One region of the Cellulosimicrobium sp. KWT-B genome, then DNA from elsewhere that is predicted to be linked to it. Evidence: riboswitches for the same ligand, from Rfam matches in the RefSeq annotation. Region 1 holds a riboswitch; each other region holds the start of a gene.
The links. Region 1 has a riboswitch for thiamine pyrophosphate ahead of B9L22_RS07285 (thiamine ABC transporter substrate binding subunit). Riboswitches for the same ligand answer to the same signal wherever they lie in the genome.
Positions count from the first base shown of each region.

Region 2: linked by a shared signal. The riboswitch ahead of thiD (bifunctional hydroxymethylpyrimidine kinase/phosphomethylpyrimidine kinase) and the one ahead of B9L22_RS07285 (thiamine ABC transporter substrate binding subunit) in region 1 are both predicted to bind thiamine pyrophosphate.
Region 3: linked by a shared signal. The riboswitch ahead of thiO (glycine oxidase ThiO) and the one ahead of B9L22_RS07285 (thiamine ABC transporter substrate binding subunit) in region 1 are both predicted to bind thiamine pyrophosphate.
Region 4: linked by a shared signal. The riboswitch ahead of B9L22_RS10625 (ECF transporter S component) and the one ahead of B9L22_RS07285 (thiamine ABC transporter substrate binding subunit) in region 1 are both predicted to bind thiamine pyrophosphate.

Region 1 covers NZ_NEDO01000002.1:234,634-240,225, forward strand. Annotated here, with positions in the region: gene B9L22_RS07280 (iron ABC transporter permease) at 1-1,034, opposite strand, end outside; gene B9L22_RS07285 (thiamine ABC transporter substrate binding subunit) at 1,138-2,229, opposite strand; TPP riboswitch at 2,312-2,416, opposite strand; gene B9L22_RS07290 (ABC transporter ATP-binding protein) at 2,735-3,505, shown strand; gene B9L22_RS07295 (ABC transporter permease) at 3,502-5,592, shown strand, end outside.
Region 2 covers NZ_NEDO01000006.1:16,188-21,779, reverse strand. Annotated here, with positions in the region: gene pheT (phenylalanine--tRNA ligase subunit beta) at 1-1,557, shown strand, start outside; gene B9L22_RS17005 (SDR family oxidoreductase) at 1,554-2,438, shown strand; gene B9L22_RS17000 (hypothetical protein) at 2,511-2,735, opposite strand; TPP riboswitch at 2,813-2,907, shown strand; gene thiD (bifunctional hydroxymethylpyrimidine kinase/phosphomethylpyrimidine kinase) at 2,901-3,872, shown strand; gene B9L22_RS16990 (DUF4862 family protein) at 3,936-4,946, opposite strand; gene B9L22_RS16985 (hypothetical protein) at 4,984-5,265, opposite strand; gene B9L22_RS16980 (quinone oxidoreductase) at 5,262-5,592, opposite strand, start outside.
Region 3 covers NZ_NEDO01000001.1:208,980-214,571, forward strand. Annotated here, with positions in the region: gene B9L22_RS00880 (glycosyltransferase family 4 protein) at 1-222, shown strand, start outside; gene guaA (glutamine-hydrolyzing GMP synthase) at 227-1,840, opposite strand; gene thiE (thiamine phosphate synthase) at 1,883-2,593, opposite strand; TPP riboswitch at 2,638-2,739, shown strand; gene thiO (glycine oxidase ThiO) at 2,730-4,004, shown strand; gene thiS (sulfur carrier protein ThiS) at 4,010-4,243, shown strand; gene B9L22_RS00905 (thiazole synthase) at 4,253-5,095, shown strand; gene B9L22_RS00910 (ThiF family adenylyltransferase) at 5,193-5,592, opposite strand, start outside.
Region 4 covers NZ_NEDO01000003.1:160,175-165,766, reverse strand. Annotated here, with positions in the region: gene B9L22_RS10640 (PPOX class F420-dependent oxidoreductase) at 1-4, shown strand, start outside; gene B9L22_RS10635 (Rv2578c family radical SAM protein) at 11-1,666, opposite strand; gene B9L22_RS10630 (hypothetical protein) at 1,710-2,147, opposite strand; TPP riboswitch at 2,292-2,411, shown strand; gene B9L22_RS10625 (ECF transporter S component) at 2,518-3,222, shown strand; gene B9L22_RS20025 (ABC transporter ATP-binding protein) at 3,215-5,065, shown strand; gene B9L22_RS10615 (energy-coupling factor transporter transmembrane protein EcfT) at 5,062-5,592, shown strand, end outside.

The sequences.
Region 1 (5,592 bases):
CCCGTGGTGCCGAGGTTCGCGTAGTTGTCGAGGCCCCAGCCGCCGCCCGGGACGCGGAACGAGCGCACGACGAGCGTGCCGAGCGGCAGCCCGACGAGCACGACCACCACGGCCGCGGTGAGCGCCGCGGGCGCGAGGTCGCCCGTCGGGCGGCCGTCGCGCCACAGGCGCAGCGGGTGGGCGGACGACGCCGACGACGACAGGTTGAGGGCGCGCTCGCGCCGGGCCCGCGTGCGGTTCGCGACCGTGAGAGCCGCCGCGACGACCACGAGCTGCACGACCGACAGCACCGCCGCGGTGCGCAGGTCGAGGAACTGCGTGGTCTGGATCCAGATCTCCGTCTCGATCGTCCCGTAGCGGATGCCGCCGAGCACGAGCACGACGCCGAACGCCGTCGCGCAGAAGAGGAAGACGATCGACGCGGCGCTCGCGATCGCGGGCGTGAGCGCCGGGAGCGTCACGGTGCGGAACGCGCGCCACGGCGTCGCGCCGAGGGCGCGCGCCGCCTGCTCGGCGCGCGGGTCGAGGTGCTCCCAGAGCCCGCCGACCGTGCGCACCACCACGGAGTAGTTGAAGAACACGAGCGCGACGACGATCGCGGCGAACGTCTCGTCGAGCCGCAGGAACCCGAGCGGGCCGCCCTGCACGAGCAGCGACCGGAACGCGACGCCGACGACGACGGTCGGCAGCACGAACGGCACCGTGACGAGCGCGCGCACGATCCGCCGACCGGGGAACCGGCACCGGTACAGCACGTACGCGCCGGGCACGCCGAGCAGCAGCGACAGCGCCGTGCCGAGCACGGCCTGCCAGAGCGTGAGGCCGACGATCCGCCACGTGCGGGGCTCGGAGAAGACCTCCGCGAACCCCGAGAGGTCGAGGCCGCCGTCGTCCCCGACGAACCCGCGCGCCACGAGCGTGACGACCGGCCACGCGAAGAACACCCCGAGGAACGCGAGCGGCACCGCCGCCGCCAGACCCCACAGCACCCCGCGCCCGACGCCGCCCCGCCGGACCGCCCGACCCCTCACCACGGCTCTACCTCGGGAAACCACGGGTCTCCCCCGCGCGACCACGGCTCTACCCCGCGAGGGAGAGCCGCGGTCGCTCGGGGACCGGGGGTTCGGGGACCGGAGGTCAGTCGACGACCGTCGCCGTCCATGCCTTGATCCACTCGTCGCGGTGCGCCGAGACGTCGGCAGGAGCGACCTCGAAGGGCTCGTCGGCGAGCGGCGCGAACTCGGCCCAGCCGTCGGGCAGCGTGACGGAGTCGTCGGCGGGGTACATGTACATCTGGTCGGCGACGTCGCCCTGGAACGTCTCGCTCACGAGGAAGTCGAGGAGCTGCTGCGCGCCCTCGGGGTTCTTCGCGTTCGCGAGCACGCCCGCGTACTCGACCTGGCGGAAGCACGTGTCGAGCAGCGCGCCCGTGGTCGACGCGGAGCCGTCCTCGGTGAGCGTGAACGCGGGCGACGTCGAGTACGACAGCACGAGCGGGCGCGGCCCCGCGCCCTCCGAGCCGGAGAAGTCGACGTAGTACGCGTCGGACCAGCCGTCGACGACCTTCACGCCGTTGGCGCGCAGGTCCGCCCAGTAGTCCTCCCAGCCGTCCTCGCCGAACGCCCCGACGGTCGCGAGGAGGAACGCGAGGCCCGGCGACGACGTCGCGGGGTTGGTCACGACGAGGAGGTCCCGGTACTCGGGCTTCGCCAGGTCCTCGAGCGTCACGGGCTCGGGGATGCCCGCGTCGGCGAACCACGCGTGGTCCACGTTGACGCACACGTCCCCGAGGTCGACGGCGGTGAGCTCGCCGCCGTCGCCGACCGCGTACGACGCGGCGGACTCCGAGACGTCGGCGGGCGTGTACGGCTCGAGGACGCCCTCGTCGATCGCGCGCGACGCGAAGGTGTTGTCGATCCCGAACACGACGTCGCCGAGGGGCGAGTCCTTCGTGAGGATCAGCTGGTTGACCAGCGCGCCGCCGTCGCCGGGCGCGACCTGCTCGACGGTGAGCCCGCTCTCCTCCTCGAACGCGGCGAGCACGTCGTCGCTCACCGCGAAGGAGTCGTGGGTCACCAGGGTGACCGTGCCCCCGCTGCCCGACGACGCGTCGTCGCCCCCGGCGCCGTCGCCCCCCGAGCAGGCCGCGAGGGCGAGGAGCGCGAGCGTCGCGCCCACGCCGGTCGCGAGGGCCCGGCCGCGGCGGGCGACGGTGGTCGTGTGCTGCATGTGTCCTCCCTGGACGTTCAGGAGGGGTCCACCGGCCCGACGGGCCGCGCGCCGGGTGGGCGCGACGGACCGCGCGAGCAGGTGATCGAGAATCCCGACTTCCTCCACCGGTGCTAACCGGATCAGGTTCGAGGGTCTGCGGTGGTCCGCACTCTCAGCTCCTCCAGGAGCTCCCCTGTCGTTCACCGCGAGCCTACACCGGCCCCACACCCGGAGAGTCCCCTGAGAGAACCCTGAGCGCCGGCGCCCGCGGACCAGGGACGGTTCGGGGCCCGCCCCCGATGCCGCGGGGACGCGCGCCGCGGGAGGGTCGGTGCGGCCGCCGGGAGCCCCGGCGGCCACCACAGGACGACGCCGCCCGGCGAGCCACGACGCTCCCGCGCAGCGGCACGACGAGAGGACGGACGAGGACGTGACGACGACAGGTGCGGCACGGCGGAGCACCCCGCGCGAGGGCGCGCCCACTGAGGGCACTGAGGGCGCCGAGGGCGGTGCACGACCCGCGATCGCGACCGCGCGCGGGCTGGTGAAGACGTACGGGCGCGGCGAGGCCGCGGTGCGTGCGCTCGACGGCGTGGACGTGGACGTGGAGAAGGGTCGGCTGACGGCGATCATGGGCCCGTCCGGGTCCGGGAAGTCCACGCTCCTGCACTGCCTCGCGGGGCTCGACTCCCCCACGGCGGGGACCGTCGTCGTCGACGGCGAGACCGTCTCCGCGATGAGCGAGCGCCGGCTGACGCGCCTGCGGCGCACGCGCCTGGGGTTCGTCTTCCAGTCGTTCAACCTCGTGCCGACGCTCACGGCGGAGGAGAACATCGTGCTGCCGCTCGCGATCGCCCGGCGCCCCGTCGACCGGGAGTGGTTCGACCGCGTGGTCGACGCCGTGGGCCTGCGCCCCCGGCTGGGGCACCGGCCCGCCGAGCTGTCGGGCGGGCAGCAGCAGCGGGTCGCGTGCGCGCGGGCGCTGGTGTCGCGGCCCGCGATCGTGCTCGCGGACGAGCCGACGGGGAACCTCGACTCGCGCGCCGCCGCGGAGGTCCTGGGCTTCCTGCGCGCGTCCGTGGACGACCTCGGCCAGTCCGTCGCGATGGTCACGCACGACCCGACCGCCGCGTCGTACGCCCACCGGGTGCTCTTCCTCGCGGACGGCCGCCTCGTGACCGAGCTCCACGACCCCACGCCGCAGGCGGTCCTCGACACGCTGGGCTCCCTCACGCCCGCCGGGCCGTCCCCGGCGCACGCCGCCCCGGCAGCGACGACGGCGGCCGCCCGATGATGGGCCGGATCGCGCTGCGCGGCGTGCGCGCGCACGGCGCGCAGCTCGTCCTCTCGGTCCTCGCCGTGACGATCGGCGTCGCGTTCGTGACCGGCACGTTCGCGCTGCGCGCGATGCTCGCGACCACGTTCGACGGCATCGTCGCCTCGTCGGTCCAGGCGGACGCGTACGTGCGCGGTGCGTCGTCGGCCGGGGACGCGCTGATGTCGACGTCGGCCCAGGTCGGCGGTGCGCGCAGCCTCGTCCCGGCAGACCTGGCGCGCGACCTCGGCGCGCGCGACGACGTCGCGCTCGCGCTCCCGGAGGTGAGCGGTCCCGCGGTGCTCGTGGGCGCGGACGGGACCGCGGTCCTCGGCAGCCAGGCGCCGAGCATCGGCGTCGCCTACGACCCCCGCGACCCCGGCCCGCAGGTGGTCGACGGCCGCGCACCCCGCGACGGCAACGAGGTCGCGCTCGAGTCGGCGACGCTCGCGGCGTCGGGCCTCGTGGTGGGCGACACGACCGACGTCGTGCTCGGCGACGCCGTGCGGCCGGTGCGCGTGGTCGGCGAGGTCTCGCTGTCCGCACCGATGGCGGGCGCGACGATCGTCCTGCTCGACGCCGGGACCGCCGCCGCGACGTACGCGCCCGACGGCCTCGTGCCGTCGGTCGCGCTGTACGCGGCCGACGACGTCTCCCCCGAGGCGCTGCGCGACGCCGTCGCGACCGCGCTCCCCGCGGGCGCCGAGGCGCTGACGGGGGCGGAGCTGCGCGCCGAGACGAGCGAGGCGATCACCGACCAGCTCGGCTTCGTCTCGACGTTCCTGCTGGTGTTCGCCGCGCTCGCGCTGTTCGTCGGCACGTTCATCATCACCACCACGTTCTCGATGCACGTCCGACGCCGCACCCGCGAGCTCGCGCTCCTGCGCGCGGTGGGCGCGTCGCCCGGGCAGGTGTTCGGCTCCGTGGTGGGGCAGGCGGCGGTCGTCGGGGCCGTGGGCGCGCTGCTCGGCGTCGGGGCCGGGTTCGGCCTCGCGGAGCTCGCCCGCAGCGGGCTCGGCGCCGTCGGCATGGAGCTCTCCGGCTCGCTGCCCGTCACGGCCACGGGGGTCGCCGTCCCGCTCGTGGTCGGCGTCGTCGTGTCGGTGCTCGCCGCCGCCCTGCCCGCGCGGCACGCCGCGCTCGTCCGCCCGGTCGAGGCGATGCGCGCCGACGTCGTCCGGCCCGCCGGGACCGGGCGGGCCCGTGCCGTCGCCGGGACCCTCGCGCTGCTCGCGGGCGTGGGGCTGGTCGTCGCGGCGGCCGTGGTCGGCAGCGGGGGCGCGCCCCTCCTCGGCCTCGGCGCGGCCGGCGTCGTCGCGGGCGTGCTCCTCCTCGCCCCGCTCGCGGTCGGCCCGGTGCTGACCGTCCTCGCCGCGCCGTTCGTCGCGCTGGTCCGCCCGCTCGGCGGCCTCGCGCGCGGCAACGTCACGCGCCAGCCGCGGCGGACCGCGGCCACCGCGGGCGCGCTCGTCGTCGGGATGGCGCTCGTCTCGACGACGTCCGTCCTCGCGCTGTCCACCCGCGTCTCCGTGCAGGACATCGTCGACCAGGAGACCGCGGCCGACCTCGTCGTCCGCTCGGCGATGCCGTACCTGCCCGAGGGGGTCGCGGGCGACGTCCGCGCCGTGCCCGGCGTCGCGGCGGTCGACGTCACGACGTACGGGCAGGTCGTCGTCGACGGCGAGCCCCAGCTCGTCGTCGGGTTCCCCGCCGACGGCTTCGGCCGCTCCGTGCGCACGACCGCGACCGAGGGCGACCTCGACGCGTACGCGCGGGGCGAGGCCGCCGTCATGGCGGACGCGCTCGACGAGCACGGCTGGGCCCTGGGCGACGTCCTGACGCTCGCCGACCCGGCACGGCCCGACCTCCCGGCCCGGGAGGTGCGCATCGGCGCGGTGGTCGACTCGCACGCGTTCTCCGTCGACCTGCTCCTGCCGCCCGACGTGGCGGCCGCGGTCGGCGCGACGACGACGGAGATGCTCTTCCTCGACGCCGAGCCCGGCGCCGACCTCGCGGCCGTGCGGGCCGGGGTGACCGACGCCGTCGCGCCGTACGTCGTCGCGTCC
Region 2 (5,592 bases), on a different contig from region 1:
GGTCTCGCCGGCGTCATGGGCGGTGCCTCCTCGGAGGTCGGGCCGGAGACGACGGCGGTGCTCGTCGAGGCCGCCCACTTCGACCCCGTGACGGTCGCGCGCACGTCGCGTCGCCACAAGCTGTCGAGCGAGGCCGCGAAGCGGTTCGAGCGCGGCGTGGACCCGCTGCTGCCCGCGGTCGCGGCGCAGCGCGTCGTCGACCTGCTCGTCGAGCTGGGCGGCGGGACCGCCGACCCGGCCGTCAGCGACCTCGACCGCGTGACCGCGCCCACCCCGATCCACCTGCCCGTCGGCGAGGCCGAGCGTCTCGTCGGCGTGCCGTACACGCTCGAGCAGGTCGTCGGGACGCTCGGGGCGATCGGGTGCACGGTCGACGCGGACGACGCCGCAGCGACGGGCGTCGTCGTCGTGACCCCGCCGTCGTGGCGCCCCGACCTCACCGAGCCGGCCGAGCTGGTCGAGGAGGTCGCGCGCCTCGTCGGGTACGACGAGATCCCGTCGGTGCTCCCCGCGGCGCCCGGCGGGCGCGGGCTCACGCGCGAGCAGCGCGTGCGCCGGTCGGTCGCCCGCGCGCTCGCCGAGCACGGGTTCGTCGAGACGCTGAGCTACCCGTTCGTCGGCGAGGGCGAGCTCGACGCGCTGCGGATCCCCGCGGACGACGAGCGCCGCCGGGCGCTGCGCCTGCTCAACCCGCTGGCCGACGACCGCCCCCTGATGCGCACGGACGTGCTGAGCACGCTCCTGGAGACCACGCGCCGCAACGTGGGCCGCGGGCTCGGGGACGTCGCCGTGTTCGAGGTCGGGCTCGTGACGCACCCGCGCCCGGGCGCCCCGGCCGCGCCGTCGCTGCCCGGCGGGGTGCGTCCCTCCGACGACGACCTCGCCGCGATCGAGGCCGCGCTCCCGGCGCAGCCGCGCCACGTCGCGGGCGTCCTGGTCGGTCGTCGCGAGCGGGCGGGCTGGTGGGGCCCCGGACGTCCCGCGGACTGGACGGACGCGCTCGACGCGGCGCGCCTGGTCGCGGACCGCGCCGGCCTGCGGGGGGACGACGCCGTGCGCGTGGTCGCCGACACCGCGCGGGCACCCTTCCACCCGGGCCGCTGCGCGCGCCTCGAGCTCGCCGACGGGACGGTCGTCGGGCACGCGGGCGAGCTGCACCCCAAGGTGCTCGAGAACGTCGGCCTGCCCGCCCGCTCCGTGGCGTTCGAGCTCGACCTGTCGGCGCTCGTCGCGGGTGCGTCCGACGAGCCCGTCCAGGCGACCCCGGTCTCCGGGTTCCCGGCGGCGAAGGAGGACCTCGCGTTCGTCGTCGCCGCCGACGTGCCGGCCGAGGCGCTGCGGGCCGCGCTCGTCGAGGGCGCCGGCGAGCTCGCCGAGGAGGTCGCGCTGTTCGACGTCTTCACGGGCGAGCAGGTGGGCGCCGGGCGCAAGTCGCTCGCGTTCTCGCTGCGGCTGCGCGCCGCGGACCGCACCCTCACCGCCGACGACGTGGCGCGGGTCCGGGAGGGCGCCGTGGCCGCCGCGCGCGAGCGCGTCGGGGCGGAGCTGCGCGCATGAGCGGCGCACCGGGGCAGGGCGCGACGCCGGACGTGGCGCCCGCGCGCACCGCGCTCGTCACCGGGGCGTCGCGCGGCATCGGCCGCGCGGTCGCCGTCGGGCTCGCCGCGTCCGGTCTCGACGTCGCGCTCCTCGCGCGCGACGCGGGCCGGCTCGCGGGCGTGGCTGACGAGATCGCCGCGCTCGACGGCGCGGGCCGGGCCGTCGTCGTCACGGCGGACGTGACCGACGCCGCGGCGGTGGCCGCGGCCGTCCGCGAGGCCGAGGCCACGCTCGGGAGCGTGGACCTGCTCGTCAACAACGCGGGCCGGGTCGACGCCGAGGTGCCGCTCTGGGAGGCGGACCCCGACGAGTGGTGGGCCGTCCTCGAGACCAACGTGCGCGGGCCGTTCCTGCTCGCGCGCGCCGTCGTCCCCGGGATGCTCGCGCGCGGTGGCGGCCGCGTCGTCGACCTCAACAGCGGCGCGGGCTCGCACGACATGGAGGGCGCGAGCGCGTACAACGCGAGCAAGACGGCGCTGCTGCGCCTCGGGGCGAACCTCCACCGCTCGGGCCACGCGCTCGGGCTGCGGACCTTCGAGGTGTCGCCGGGCGTCGTGCAGACCGACATGACGGCGTCCATGGTCATGCACGAGGGCCGCACGGACTGGACGCCCGTCGAGCGCACGGTCGAGATGGTCGTCGCGATCGCCCGCGGCGAGCTCGACGCGTTCTCGGGGTCGTTCGTGCGCGTGACGCACGACTCGCCCGGGTCGCTCCGCGCGGCGGCCCAGGAGGCCGCCCGCGCGGGCGTCGTGCTGCCCGGTCCCGACGGCCGTCGGCTGCGCGTCACGCGCTGGGGCTCCGACGACCCGATGCCGGGGGAGCTCCCCGCCCGCTGAGCGCACGCGCCCCGCACGGCCGACGCCGCCCGACCCCCCGGTCGGGCGGCGTCCGTGCGTCCGGGCACCGGGTCACAGCGGGACGCACGCGTCCCGGTCGACCCACACGTGCCACAGGCCCCGCTCGGGGTGCTCGTACTCGAACGCCACGAGGCCGCCCGCGTCGTGCGTGACGACGCCCGTGAGCACGACCCGCCGGCCGTCGCGGTCGAACGTCGTGCAGAGGGCGGGCACCTGGACCGGGACGGGCGCGTCCGGCAGGAAGGGGCGGGTCGCGGGGGCGACGTGCTGCGTCATACCCGGAAAGACGCGTGCACGCGCGTCGTCTCACGCCTCGGGGCGGGTGAAAAGCGCACGGGTCGCCGCGTAGCATGGCCCGCGACACGGGGTGCCCCGCACCGGGGCTGAGATGAGACCCGTCGAACCTGATCTGGCTCGTACCAGCGAAGGGATGTCCGCGCGATGACGCTCGCCCTGCCTCGGCACACCTCCGACCCGGTCCCCGCTTCCGCGGACCGTGACCGTCGCCCCGACCCGGGCCGTGGGCCCGACCCGGCCCCGTCCCGCCCCCGCGTCCTCTCCGTCGCGGGGACCGACCCGACCGGCGGCGCCGGGATCCAGGCCGACCTCAAGGCGTTCTGCGCGCACGGCGCCTACGGCATGGCCGTCACCACGGCGCTCGTCGCGCAGAACACCCACGGCGTGCGGTCGGTGCACGTCCCCGGGCCGGCGTTCCTGCGCGCGCAGCTCGACGCCGTGTCCGACGACGTCGAGGTCGACGCCGTGAAGATCGGCATGGTGGCGGACGAGGCGAACGCCCGCGCCGTCGGGGAGTGGCTCGACGACCTCGCCGCGGCGCGCGCCGCCACGGGTGCTCCGCGGCCCTGGGTCGTCCTGGACCCGGTGATGGTCGCGACGTCCGGCCACCGCCTGCTCGACGCGGGTGCCGAGCAGGCCGTGCGCGACCTCGCGGCGCGCGCCGACGTCGTCACGCCGAACCTGCCCGAGCTCGCCGTCCTCGGCGGGCGGGAGCCCGCGACGACGTGGGACGACGCCCTGCGCCAGGCGACGTCGTACGCGACCGCGAGCGACGCCGTCGTGCTGCTCAAGGGCGGTCACCTCACCGGACGCACGTCGCCCGACGCGCTCGTCGTCCCCGCGCCCGGGCCGACGTCGGGCCGCGCGCCGGGGGCGGCCACCGTCACGACGTTCGACGCCGAGCGCGTCGACACGCCCCACACCCACGGCACGGGGTGCTCGCTCTCGGCGGCGCTCGCGGCGCTGCGACCGCAGCGCGCGAGCTGGGAGGAGGCGGCGCGCGAGGCCAAGGAGTGGCTCACGGGCGCGCTGCGTGCCGGCGCCGCGCTGCGGGTGGGGACGGGCCGGGGGCCCGTGGACCATCTGCACCGCTCGGCGCCCGTGCGGCCGGGCTGAGCCCGGGCCGACCGGGCGAGCCCGGGCTGCTGCGACGTGCCGAGCCCGGGCCGCGGGACGCACTCAGGCCGTGGGGCCGCTCGCTGCGTGGTCGGCCCTGCGGTCGGCTCCGCGGTCGGTGTCGAGGTCGGCCAGCGCGTCGCGGAGCACGGCGAGCGTCGCGCGCGCGACGGCGAGGCGCTGCGCGGGCGGGGCGTCCTCGGGCCGCGTGGTCACCTTGGCGCCGACGAGCGGGACCGGCCCGGCCGCGGCGAGGAACTCGCGCACCTCGGCCGGGCCGAGCATCGACTCGTCGGGGCCTGGGAGCGCGGGGTCCGGGCCGTGGGGCGGCACGTGCGCGTCCGCCCACGGCGCACCCCACCGGCCGGGCCGGCCGGCGGCCCCGGAGAGCATCGCGCTCGCGAGGAGGCCTGCGCCGGCGGCCGCCCGCGCGTGCTCGACGGGCGTCGCGGCGCTGCGCCCCTCGATGGCGGACCGGCCCCAGTTGAGCCCGAGGTGCAGGGGGTGGCCGGTGTCCCGGGCCGCGCGCGCGACGGCGGCGATCTCGTCGTCGAGCGCGAGGAAGCCCTTCTCCGCGACGCCCCACGGGCGTGGCGCGTCGCAGTGCTCGACCACGAGCGGCAGCCCGGCGGGCGCGACGGCGGCCAGCTCGGTGAGGCTGCGCGCGAGCGCTGCGCCGGAGCCGCGGCCGGGACCGGGCGCGGACTGGAGCTCGACCGCGACGACGCGTCGTCGACCCTCCGCCTCGGCGAGCCGGGTCACGGCCGCGAGGACGCGCGCGACGCCGTCGACCGCCTCGCGCCGACCCTCCTCGTCGTCGGACGCGAGGCCGTAGGAGCGGTCGGCCGTGGCGCGGCGGGCCGTCGCGGCGACCGTCGTCGGCAGCAGCGCCCAGTGCGCCGGGAGCGCGGCCGCGGTCGTCGCGAGCGCGTCCGCGTCGTCCGGGTCGACGGGGTGCTCGAGGCCGTCGAGGCCGTCCTCGTCGAGGGCGGCGTACCAGCCGCCCGGGTCGGGGACGCCGGCGAGGGCATAGGCGCCGAGCAGGGTCAGGGGGCGGTCGTGCAGGTCGGTCATCGGTCCTCGTCGGTGGTGGTGGGGGATGCCGGGCGGGTCAGGCGCGGGCGACGTCCTGGTCGGCGGTGGCGTACTCGCACGCGTAGCCCGGCGGGACCCAGCGCCACCGTGCCTCGACGTCCTGCACCGCGACGCCCGCGGGCCGGTCGGCGACGCACGCGTCCGCCTGCTGGCGCACCGCCACGGTCACGTAGTAGACGACGAACACCGCGGTGAGCAGCACGGCGAGCACCGTCACGGTGCGGCGCAGCGCGGGGGAGGGGCCGCCGTCGGAGCCGTCCTCCTCGCCCGGGCGCGGCGGCACCCAGTCCCAGCTCACGCGGTCCCGGTCGTCGTGGCGTGAGCGTCGTCGGCCCCGGCCGGCCGGAGCAGCACCTTGCCGGTGGTCGCCCGTCCCTCGAGCGCGCGGTGGGCGTCGGCGGCGTCGGCGAGTAGGAACGTCGCGCCGACGCGCACGTGCAGCGTGCCGCCCGCGACGGCGCCGAGCACCTCGGTCGCGCGCTCGACGAGCTCGGCACGCGTCGCCGTGTGGTCGGCGAGCTTGGGCCGCGTGAGGAAGAGCGAGCCGCCCGCGTTGAGGCGCTGCGGGTCGAACGGCGGGACCTGCCCGGAGGAGCCGCCGTAGAGGACGAGCGTGCCGCGGCGG
Region 3 (5,592 bases), on a different contig from region 1:
CTCACCAACGGCGTCGACGCGCTCGTGGCGGACGACGACGCCGGCCTCGCCGACGCGCTCGTTCGCCTCGCGACCGAGGACGGCCTGCTCGACCGGATCGTCGCGCACAACCGCGACGTGCCGTCGTCGGCGGGCTGGCCGCGCGTGCTCGCCGACGTGGAGCGGGCATACGAACGGGCCGCGACGATCGCCGTGGATCGTCGGGCCCGTCCGTCCCGCTAGGGGGTCACTCCCACTCGATGGTGCCCGGGGGCTTGCTCGTCACGTCGAGCACGACGCGGTTGACCTCGGAGACCTCGTTGGTGATGCGCCTCGAGATGACGGACAGCACGTCGTAGGGCAGGCGCGTCCAGTCGGCCGTCATCGCGTCCTCGGACGAGACGGGGCGCAGCACGATCGGGTGGCCGTAGGTGCGGCCGTCGCCCTGGACGCCGACCGAGCGGACGTCGGCGAGCAGCACGACCGGGCACTGCCAGATCTCGTCGTCCAGACCCGCCTTCGTCAGCTCCTCGCGCGCGATCGCGTCGGCGGCGCGCAGCGTCTCGAGGCGGTCCGCCGTGACCTCGCCGACGATGCGGATGCCGAGCCCGGGGCCCGGGAACGGCTGGCGCGCGACGATCTCCTCGGGCACGCCGAGCTCGCGGCCGACCGCGCGGACCTCGTCCTTGAACAGGGTGCGCAGCGGCTCGACGAGCGAGAACTGCAGGTCGTCGGGCAGGCCGCCGACGTTGTGGTGGCTCTTGATGTTCGCCGCGCCCTCGCCGCCGCCGGACTCGACGACGTCCGGGTAGAGCGTGCCCTGCACGAGGAACTTCACCTCGGCCCCGTGCTCGCCCGCGTCCTCGACGATCTGGCGCGCCGCGTCCTCGAACACGCGGATGAACTCGCGGCCGATGATCTTGCGCTTGGTCTCCGGGTCGCTGTGCCCGGCGAGCGCGGTGAGGAACCGCTCCTTCTCGTCACGGATCACGAGGTTGACGCCCGTCGCCGCGACGAAGTCGCGCTCGATCTGCTCCACCTCGCCCGCGCGCATCAGCCCGTGGTCCACGTGCACGCACGTGAGCTGGTCGCCCACCGCGCGCTGCACGAGCGCCGCGGCGACGGCGGAGTCCACGCCGCCCGAGAGCGCGCAGATGACGCGCGCGTCGCCGACCTGGGCGCGGATCGCCGCGACCTGGTCCGCGATGACGTTGCCGGGCGTCCAGTCCGGGGCGAGGCCCGCGCCGTCGTACAGGAAGTGCTCCAGCACGGTCTGGCCGTGCGCGGAGTGCTTGACCTCCGGGTGCCACTGCACGCCGTAGAGGCGACGCTCGCGGTCCTCGAACGCGGCGACCGGCGAGCCCGACGACGTCGCGAGGACCTCGAAGCCCTCGGGCGCGCGGTGCACGGCGTCGCCGTGGCTCATCCACGTGGTCTGGTTCTGCGGCGTGCCGTCGAGCAGCACGCCCGCGGCGCACACCTCGACCTCGGTGCCGCCGTACTCGCGCAGGCCCGTCTGGGCGACCTCGCCGCCGAGCGCCTTCGCCATGGCCTGGAAGCCGTAGCAGATACCCATGACGGGCACGCCTGCCTCGAACAGCGCCGGGTCGACGAACGGGGCACCCGTGGCGTACACGGACGATGGGCCGCCCGAGAGGATGATCGCGGCCGGGTCCTTCGCGAGCATCTGCTCGACCGTGAAGGTGTGCGGCACGATCTCGGAGTAGACCTTGGCCTCGCGCACGCGGCGCGCGATGAGCTGCGCGTACTGGGCGCCGAAGTCGACGACGAGCACGGGCCGCGGGGTCGAGGCGACCTCGGCGGTGGTGGGGGTGTCGGGAGCGGTGGCGGGTGACGTCACCCGTCCAGGATAGTCGCCGCGCGGCGGGGCTCGTCCCGCGTCTCAGGCGTCGGCGGGCACCTCGGCGCGCGCCGCGACGCGCTCGCGCAGGGCGCGGGCCGCCGCCTCCGGGTCGCTCGCCGCCGTGATCGCGCGCACCACCACGATCCGGGTCGCGCCCGCGTCGAGGACCGCGTCGAGCCGGTCCGCGTCGATGCCGCCGATCGCAAACCAGGGCGTCGCGGGCCGGGTCGCCGCGACGTCCCGTAGCAGGTCGAGGCCGACGGCGGCCCGTCCCGGCTTCGTCGGGGTCGCCCACAGCGGACCCACGCAGAAGTAGTCCACCGCCGGGTCGGCCTCCGCCGCGGCCGCCTGCGCGGCCGAGTGCGTGGACCTGCCGAGCACGGGCCCCGCGCCCAGCAGCGCCCGGACCGCCGGCACGGGCAGGTCGCGCTGACCCATGTGCACGACCGGCGCGCCCGTGACCGACGCCACGTCCGCCCGGTCGTTCACGGCCCACAGCGCGCCGTGCTCCGTCGCGACCCGCGCGACGAGCTCCTGGAGCTCGAGCTCGCGCGCGACGTCGAGCGTCTTGTCGCGGAGCTGCACGACGTCCACCCCGCCCGCGAGCGCCGCCCGCAGGAAGTCCTCGAGGTCGCCGCGCTCCTCGCGCGCGTCCGTGCAGAGGTAGAGCCGCGCGTCGGCGAGCCGGGCGCGTACGGCGTCCGCCGACGGGGCGGGAGTGGCCGGGGTGGTGGAGGTCTCGGAGCTCACCCGCGGGAGCCTAGCCTCGGCGGGTCCTCGGCAGGAGGTACTGTGGCCGACAGCACGGGAGCCCCGCAGGGGGCTGAGAGGGCGTCGCCGCCGACCGTCGAACCTGATCTGGGTCATGCCAGCGAAGGGAGCGCACATGAACCTGTCCGTCCACCCGTCCGCGGGTGGCGCCGTCGTGCCCGACGGCGCGCGCGACGTCGTCGTCGTGGGGGGCGGGATCGTGGGTGTCGCCGTCGCGTGGCGCGCGGCGCGCGCGGGGTTGACCGTCACGGTGCTCGACCCGGCGCCGGGCGCGGGCGCGACCCACGCCGCAGCGGGGATGCTCGCACCGGTGACCGAGGCCGACTTCGGGGAGGAGGCCGCCCTGCGGCTCCACCTCGCGGCCGCCGCGGCGTGGCCGGCGTTCGCCGCGGACCTGCGCGCGGCGACGGGGGCGGACGTCGGGCTGCGGACCGCCGGGACCCTCACCCTCGCCTACGACGCGGACGACCTCGCGCTGCTCCGCCGCGTCCTCGCGCTGCACGCCGCGCACGGTCTCGCGTCGCACGAGCTCACCGTCGCCGACGCGCGCCGCCGCGAGCCGTACCTGGGCCCGCGCGTCGCCGGGGCGGCGTGGGCCCCCGCGGACCACGCCGTCGACCCGCGCGCGGCGCACGCCGCGCTGCTCGCCGCGCTCGGCGGAGGCGACGCCGCGGGTGCGGGCTCGGCCACCGGGGCGCGCGTCGTCCGCGCGTCCGCGACCCGGCTCGCGCTCGATGGCGGGCGCGTGGTCGGCGTGCACGACGACGCGGGCCGGCTCCACCGCGCGGGTGCGGTCGTCGTCGCGGCGGGCTGGCAGTCGGGCGCCCTCCTCGCGGACGTGCCGGGCGTCGTCGTGCCCACGCGGCCGGTGAAGGGTCAGACGCTGCGGCTCGACGCGGGCCCGGACCTCGCGCTGGAGCACGTCGTGCGCGGGCTCGTGCAGGGCCGGCCGGTGTACGTCGTGCCGCGCGACCCCGAGCCGGCCGGCCCGCGCGCCGGGCACCGGGAGGTCGTCGTCGGGGCTACCACCGAGGAGAACCCGGACGACCGCCGCGCCACCGCCGGCGGGGTCTTCGCGCTCCTGCGGGACGCGCGCGCCCTCCTGCCGGGGATCGACGAGGCCGCGCTGGTCGAGGTGACGCCGCGGGGGCGCCCCGCGACCCCGGACAACCTCCCGCTCGTCGGGCCGACGGACGTCCCGGGGCTGCACCTCGCGACGGGCCACGGCCGCAACGGCATCCTGCTCGCCCCGCTCACGGCGGACGCCGTCGTCGCCGGGCTCGGCGGGCTCTCCGGCCTGGGCGGGACCGAGCCCGGCGACGACGTCGCGACCGCCCTCGCCACCGCCCGCACCGACCGCTTCGCCCGCACCGCCACCACACCGAGGTGAGACCCGTGACCGCACCCGCACCCACCGCGCTCGTCAACGGCGAGCCGTACCCGCTCGACGGCGACGTCGACCTGGAGCGGCTCGTCGCCGCGCTCGTCCCCGCCTACGTCGCCGACGGCACGCCGCAGGGCGTCGCGGTGGCCGTCGGGGACGCCGTCGTGCCGCGCGGCGCCTGGGCGACGACCGTCGTCGCGCCCGGGGACCGCATCGAGATCGTCACCGCCGTCCAGGGCGGCTGAGGAGGACCCATGACCACGACCGACGTCTCCCCCGCCACCGCGAGCGGCCCGGCCGACGCCGACGACCCGCTCGTCGTCGCCGGCACCCCGATCGGGTCGCGCCTCGTCATGGGCACCGGCGGGGCCGCGAACCTGCTCACGCTCGAGGACGCGCTCGTCGCGTCGGGCACCGCCCTGACGACCGTCGCGATGCGGCGCGTCGCCGTCCGCGCCGGCGGGGACGCGAGCCCCGACGCGGGGATCTGGGCGCTGCTCGCCCGCCTCGGCATCCGCGCGCTGCCCAACACCGCCGGATGCTTCTCGGTGCGGGAGGCCGTGCTCACCGCGCACCTCGCGCGCGAGGCGTGCGGCACCGAGTGGGTCAAGCTCGAGGTGATCGCCGACGACGTGACCCTCCTGCCCGACCCGGTCGGCCTCGTCGAGGCGGCGGACCAGCTCGTGCGCGACGGGTTCGTCGTGCTGCCCTACACGAACGACGACCCGATCCTCGCGCGCCGGCTGGAGGACGTCGGTTGCGCGGCCGTCATGCCCCTCGGGGCGCCCATCGGCACGGGGCTGGGCATCCTCAACCCGCGCAACATCGAGGCGATCGCCGCCGCGGCCCGGGTGCCCGTGATCCTCGACGCGGGGATCGGCACGGCGTCCGACGCCGCGCTCGCCATGGAGCTCGGCTGCGACGGCGTGCTCCTCGCGACGGCCGTCACGCGTGCCGCAGACCCGGTCCGCATGGCCCGCGCGATGCGCCTCGCCGTCGAGTCGGGCCGGCTCGCCGCGGGCGCCGGGCGCATCCCCCGCCGCGAGGGCGCCCTGGCGAGCTCGTCCCCGCAGGGCCGCCTCGACCTGGCCCTCTGACCCCGTCGACCAGGCCGTCCCGGCGGGCCGAGCAGGCCGTCCCGGCTCGTCCGCCGACCAGGACGCACCACGACCACCTGGTCGACGTGCAGGGGGGCTAGGGGGCGGGAGTTTCCAGGGCGGCGAGGAGGGCGGGGACGCCGCCGACGACGGAGCGCGCGTCGAGGCCCGCGGCGCGAGCGACGTCCGCGACGCGGGCCGACCGGCCGCCGACCGCGCACACCATGAGCACCGGGCGGTCGGCGGGCAGGTCCGCGAGCGCCGCGGCGGCACCGGGGTCCTGCGCGCCGCCGAGGAACGCGCCGCTCGGGACGAGCGTCGACCCGGGGAGCGGGCGCACCTGCGCCTCCCAGTCCTCGCGGACGTCGAGGAGGAAGGGTGCGGCGTCGTCGGCCCGCAGCAGGGCGGCCGCGTCAGGGGCGGACACGTCGCGCGGCGCGGGCCCCGCTGCCCCGGTCGGCCCCGCCCCGGCACCGGGCACCGCCACGGCCTGCGCC
Region 4 (5,592 bases), on a different contig from region 1:
CTGAGACAGGTCAGAACAGGACCTGCTCCACTCCCCCGCCGACGACGTCGAGCCCGCCGCCGTCCACCGGCATGCCCGCGAGCGCCCCGCCGTGGCCGTGGCGCGCGTCCTGCGGCGCCGGGTCGACGGCGAGGCTGCCGGCCGGGTAGGCGCCGTCCGTCGGCGGTCCTGACCGGCGTCGCCGGTCGCCGGGCTCGCCGCGGCGGAACCGCCCCTCGACGCCCGCGGGGCCGCGGTGCCCCGCGACGGCGAACCCGCGCGCCTCGAGCATCGGCCGCACCCGGTCCCACAGCCAGGACCGGTACGCCGTCGAGGCGTACGTGCCGCGGCCGTACACGCGCTCGTACCCGGGGACGAGCCGCGGGTGCTCGCGCGCGAGCCAGCCCATGTACCACTCGCGAGTGCCGGGCTTGAGGTGCAGCGGCAGCACCGTGACGCCGGTCGCGCCCGCGTCCTTGACGGCGTCGAGCAGCTCGGTGAGCGCGCGGGTCGAGTCGGTGAGCCACGGCAGCACGGGGGCGACCATGACGCCGCACGGCAGACCGGCCTCCCGGACCGTGCGGACGAGCTCGAGCCGCGCGCGCGGCGAGGGCGTGCCCGGCTCCACGCTCGCCTGGAGCTCGGGGTCCAGGAGCGCGAGGGACACGCCGACCCCGACCTCGACGCGCGAGGCCGCGTCGACGAGCAGGGGCAGGTCGCGGCGCAGGAGCGTGCCCTTGGTCAGCACGGACAGCGGCGTGCCCGACCCGGCGAGCGCGTCGATGATGCCGGGCATGAGGCGGTAGCGACCCTCGGCGCGCTGGTACGGGTCGGTGTTGGTGCCGAGCGCGACGGCCTCGCGCGCCCAGGACGGGCGGGCGAGCTCGGCCCGCAGCACGTCGTCGACGTTGACCTTGACCACGACCTCCCGGTCGAAGTCCTCGCCCGCGTCGAGGTCGAGGTACTGGTGCGTGGGGCGGGCGAAGCAGTTGTGGCTCACGACCCCCGCGGCGACGAAGTCGCGCGTGCCGGTCGTGATGTCGACCAGCTCCGTCGTCTCCCCCGGCCCGTCGAGCGCTTCCAGCGAGTCGACGCGCAGCGCCTCGCCGCCGGTGACGTCCTGGCCGTCGAGGACGGGCCGCCCGTCCGCGAGCGCCGCGGCGCCCGGCCCGACGAGCACGTCGCCGAGCGCCAGGCGGGCACGGTGCCCGGCACCGCCGACGACGTGGCGCCACCCGCGCTCGGTGAGGAACCGGTGGTCGCCGCTCGCCACGAGGCGCGTGCCGTCGGCGAGGGTCACGCGGTAGGCACGCTTGCGGGTGGTCCAGCGGTCGAGCACCCGGGTGCGCACGTAGCGCCGGTACGCGCCGTGCGGGGCGGTGCCGACGATCTCGTCGCCGACACGCAGCTCGCCGATCGGCCGTTGCGTGCCGTCGGCCAGCAGCACCGGGGTGGCGGGCGCGAGGCAGTAGGAGCACGCGTGGCTGCACCCGCGGTACGGGTTGACGGTCCACCGGAACGGCATGCGCGACATCGCGGGCACCTTGGACAGCGCGCTCTTGGCCGTGACCTCGTGGAACGTGATGCCCGCGAACTCGGGCGTGCGCACGCTGCGGACGAGGCCGACCCGCTCCAGCCCGGGGAGCGCGCCGTCGTCCGCGCCGAGCGCCTGTCCGTCCCACCGCATCGCGCTATTCGAACAAACGTTCGAACGCGCTGTCAAGGGCGGGTCAGCCGTCGGCGGACCACGCCTTGAGCAGCGCCAGGTTCCCGAGGGGGATGTGGTGGCCGATGCGCGGGTGGTCCAGCGCGACACCGACGACCCCGGCCGCGCCGAAGGACGCGACGTAGTCGATCGCCGCCGGCACGGGTACCCCGAGCAGCGGCACGGAGCCTGTCTCGTCGTCCGCCAGACCGAGCGCCCGGGCCGCCTCGTCCGCGCGCGCGGCGCTGCTGTAGAGGCAGATCATGGGCCCCTGGTCCGCAGCGACGGCGTACGGACGAGGCTGGTCCTCGGACCCCCGCGCGATGAAGAACCACGTGCCGAGGCGCACGGTCTGCCGCCACAGCGCGATCTGCGCCGACGTGTCGCCCGCGGACGCGCTCCGCACGGCCTCGTCGAGGCGGTCCAGCTCGGCGACCGCGGCGGGGTCGTTGTCTCGGGTCATGCGCACTGCCTCGTTCCTCGTGGTCGGAGCCCGTCCCCGGTCCGCGCGGGCGCCTCGTCGCCGTCACCTTCTCACGGCGGCCGGGCGTCCCGGTGGGTGAGACGCCGGGATTGTCCGGCGGGCGTCCAGGCCCTAGGGTCGGGCCGAACGCCCCCGGGGAGCGCACGAGCGCTGAGAGTGCAGGCCGGACACCCGTCCCTCCTGCAGACCCGTGGAACCTGATCTGGTTCGTACCAGCGAAGGGAGCAGGGCGGACGTCACCGTCCCCCTGCGCGCTCGTGCCCGCGCCCCGCGCGTGCCGTCCGCGCGGGGGCAGCGGTGGCGCGCCGTCGTGCACCCCTCGCCCCGGGGGCCCGACGGAGGGAACCGCATGACCGAGCCCCGCACCACGCCGCCCCGGGCGACCCCGCCCACCGCCACGCCCGACGACCGACCTGACGGCGTGGGTCCCACGCCCGCCCCCCGGGACCGCGCCGTCGCCGCTCCCCCGAGCCGTGCCCGACGCCGCGGCCTCACCCTCCACGAGACGGTCCTCGTCGCCGTGCTGGGGGTCGTGTTCGGGTTCGTCTACTGGGCGATCGTGCAGCTCTGGGCCCCGCTCCAGCTCGCCATGGGCCCGCTCGCGGACCTCGCCGCCAACGTGCTCGCGGGCGCGTGGATCGTCGTCGGCCCGCTCGCGACGTACATCGTGCGCAAGCCGGGCGTCGGCATCCTCACCGAGACGCTCGCGGCGCTCGTCGAGGTGGTCTTCCTCGCGTCGCCCGCCGGCCCGCTGCTCGTCCTCGTGGGGCTCGTCCAGGGCGTGGGCGCCGAGATCCCCTTCGCACTCACCCGGTACCGCCGCTACGGCTGGTGGGTCTTCGTCGCGTCGGGCGTCAGCGCGGCGCTCGTCACCTACGCGTTCAACGCGGTCCGCTTCGGCTGGCTCGGGCAGGACTACGCGATGCTCCGGCTCGGCGTGCAGGTCGTCTCGTGCGTCGTGCTGTGCGGGATCGCGGCGCGCCTCCTCGGCGACGCCCTCGCCCGCACCGGCGCGCTCGACGCCTTCGCGATCGGGGCAGACCGCCGTGGCTGAGGCACCGACCGCCGCACGGGACGTCACGCCGGACGCCGTGCCCGGCGACGTGCCCGACGCCGTCGCCGCCGCCGGCCTCAACGTCACCGTGGGCCACGACGGCACGCGCGTGCTCGACGACCTCACCCTCACCGTCCCCGCGGGCACCGGGCTGCTCGTGCTCGGCCCCTCGGGCTGCGGGAAGTCCACGCTGCTGCGCGCGCTCGTCGGCGTCGTGCCCCACACGCTCCCAGGGTCGGTCACGGGCGACCTGCGCGTGACGGGCGTCGACCCGCGCGACACGACCCCGGCGGCGCTCGCCGCGCGCGTCGGCCTCGTCCAGCAGCGGCCGGGCGACCAGCTGTGCCTCGCCCGCGTCGACGACGAGCTGCGGTTCGCGCTCGAGAACCGGGCGGCGGACCCGCGCACGATGGACGCCCGCGCGGCCACCGCGCTCGCCGCCGTCGGTGCGGACCACCTGCACGACCGGCCGACCCACGCGCTGTCGGGAGGCGAGGCGCAGCGCGTCGCCCTCGCGGCGGCGCTCGTCGCCGACCCCGAGCTCGTGGTCCTCGACGAGCCGACGGCGTTCCTCGACCCGGCCGCGGCGCACGAGGTCGGGACGCTCGTGGGCGGGCTCGTCCGGGCGCCCGAACAGGGCGCGCACGGCACCTCCGGCCGGTCGGTCGTGCTCGTCGAGCACCGCCTCGACGACGTCGGGACGCTCCCGGACGCGACGCTCGTGCTCGACGACACCGGCCGCGTCGTCGCGCACGGCCCCACGACCGCCGTCCTGCGCGCGCACGCCGCCACGCTCGCCGAGCTCGGGTGCTGGTTGCCGCTCGACGTCCGGCTCCGGCAGGCAGGAGCCCCGGGCACGCTCGGCGCGCCCGCGACCGACGCCTGGCTCGTCGACCTCGCGCACTCCGCCGACCCCCGCACCGTCGACCCCCGCGCCGCGGACCCCCGTGACGCAGACACCGGCCCGGCGGCGCTCGCCCCTGACCGCCCGGTCGCCCTGCGTGCCCGTCGCCTCGCGGTGCACCGCGCCGCCGCGGCGGGCCGCCGAGGGCGCGGGCAGGACGAGACGCCGGTGGTGCGCGACGTCGACCTCGACGTGCACGCGGGCGAGGTGCTCGCGGTGGTGGGGCCCAACGGCGGCGGCAAGTCGACCCTCCTGCGCGGGCTGGCGGGACTCGAACGGACCACGGGCGAGGTCACGACGGCGCCCGGCGCGCCCGTCGCGATGGTGTTCCAGGACCCGGAGCACCAGCTCCTCGCGCGCACGGTCCGCGACGAGGTCGCCTGGTCGGCCCGGCTCGCGCGGCTCGACGACGTCGACGGACGCGTCGCGCGCACCCTCGACGCGTTCGCCCTCACGCACCTCGTCGACGCGAACCCGTACCGGCTCTCCGGCGGCGAGCAGCGGCGACTGTCCCTCGCGACGGCGACCGTGCTCGATCCGCCCGTCCTCCTCGCCGACGAGCCCACGTCGGGGCTCGACCGCGCCCAGGCGGACGCCGTCGCCCACGCGCTGCGCGAGCGTGCCGACGCGGGCGGCGCGGTGGTCGTCGTCACGCACGACCTCGCGCTCGTCGCGGCCCTCGCCGACCGTGTCGCCGTCGTCATCGGCGGCCGGCTCGTGGCGCTCGGGCCGCCCGCCACCGTGCTGGCCGACGACGCGCTGTGCCGGCGCGCCCGCCTGCGCCGTCCTCCCCTGCTCGCGTGGTGGGCCCGCACGGGCCGCCGCCACGGCGTGGACCCGGGCGCGCTCGTCCGGGCGCTCGACGCCGCCTCGGGCACCGCCGTCGCAGCCGACGTTGCAGAGACCGCGCCCGCAGCCCTCGCGGAGGTCGCCCCGTGAGCGCGCCGCACAGCACGCCCCTCGGGCGCTGGAACCCGACGGTCAAGCTGGCGACCGTCCTCGTCGTGTCGACGGGTGCGCTGCTCGTCACCGACCCGTACACCCCCGCGATCGGGTGGGTGCTCACGGTCGCGGCGCTGCTGGTCGCGGGACGCGTCCCCGTGCGCACGCTCGCCCTGGCGCACGTGCCCTTCCTGGTGTTCGCGACCAGCCTGCTGGTCGTCAACGTCGCCACCCGGCCCGGCGGCGACCCGGTCGACCTGGGCCCGGTCACCGTCGGCTCCGACGGCCTGACGATCGGCGCCGGGCTCGCGGTGCGCACGCTGCTCGTCGGCGCCCTCTCGCTCACGGTCGCGGTGACGACCGACCCGGTGCGCCTCATGACGAGCCTCCACCAGCACGGGCGGCTGCCCCTGACGTGGACGTACGCGGTGCTCGCGGCCCACCGGCTGCTCGTCGAGCTGCCCGACGCCTGGCACACGATCCGTTGCGCGCAGGCCGTGCGCGACCCGCGGCGGCGGCCCGGC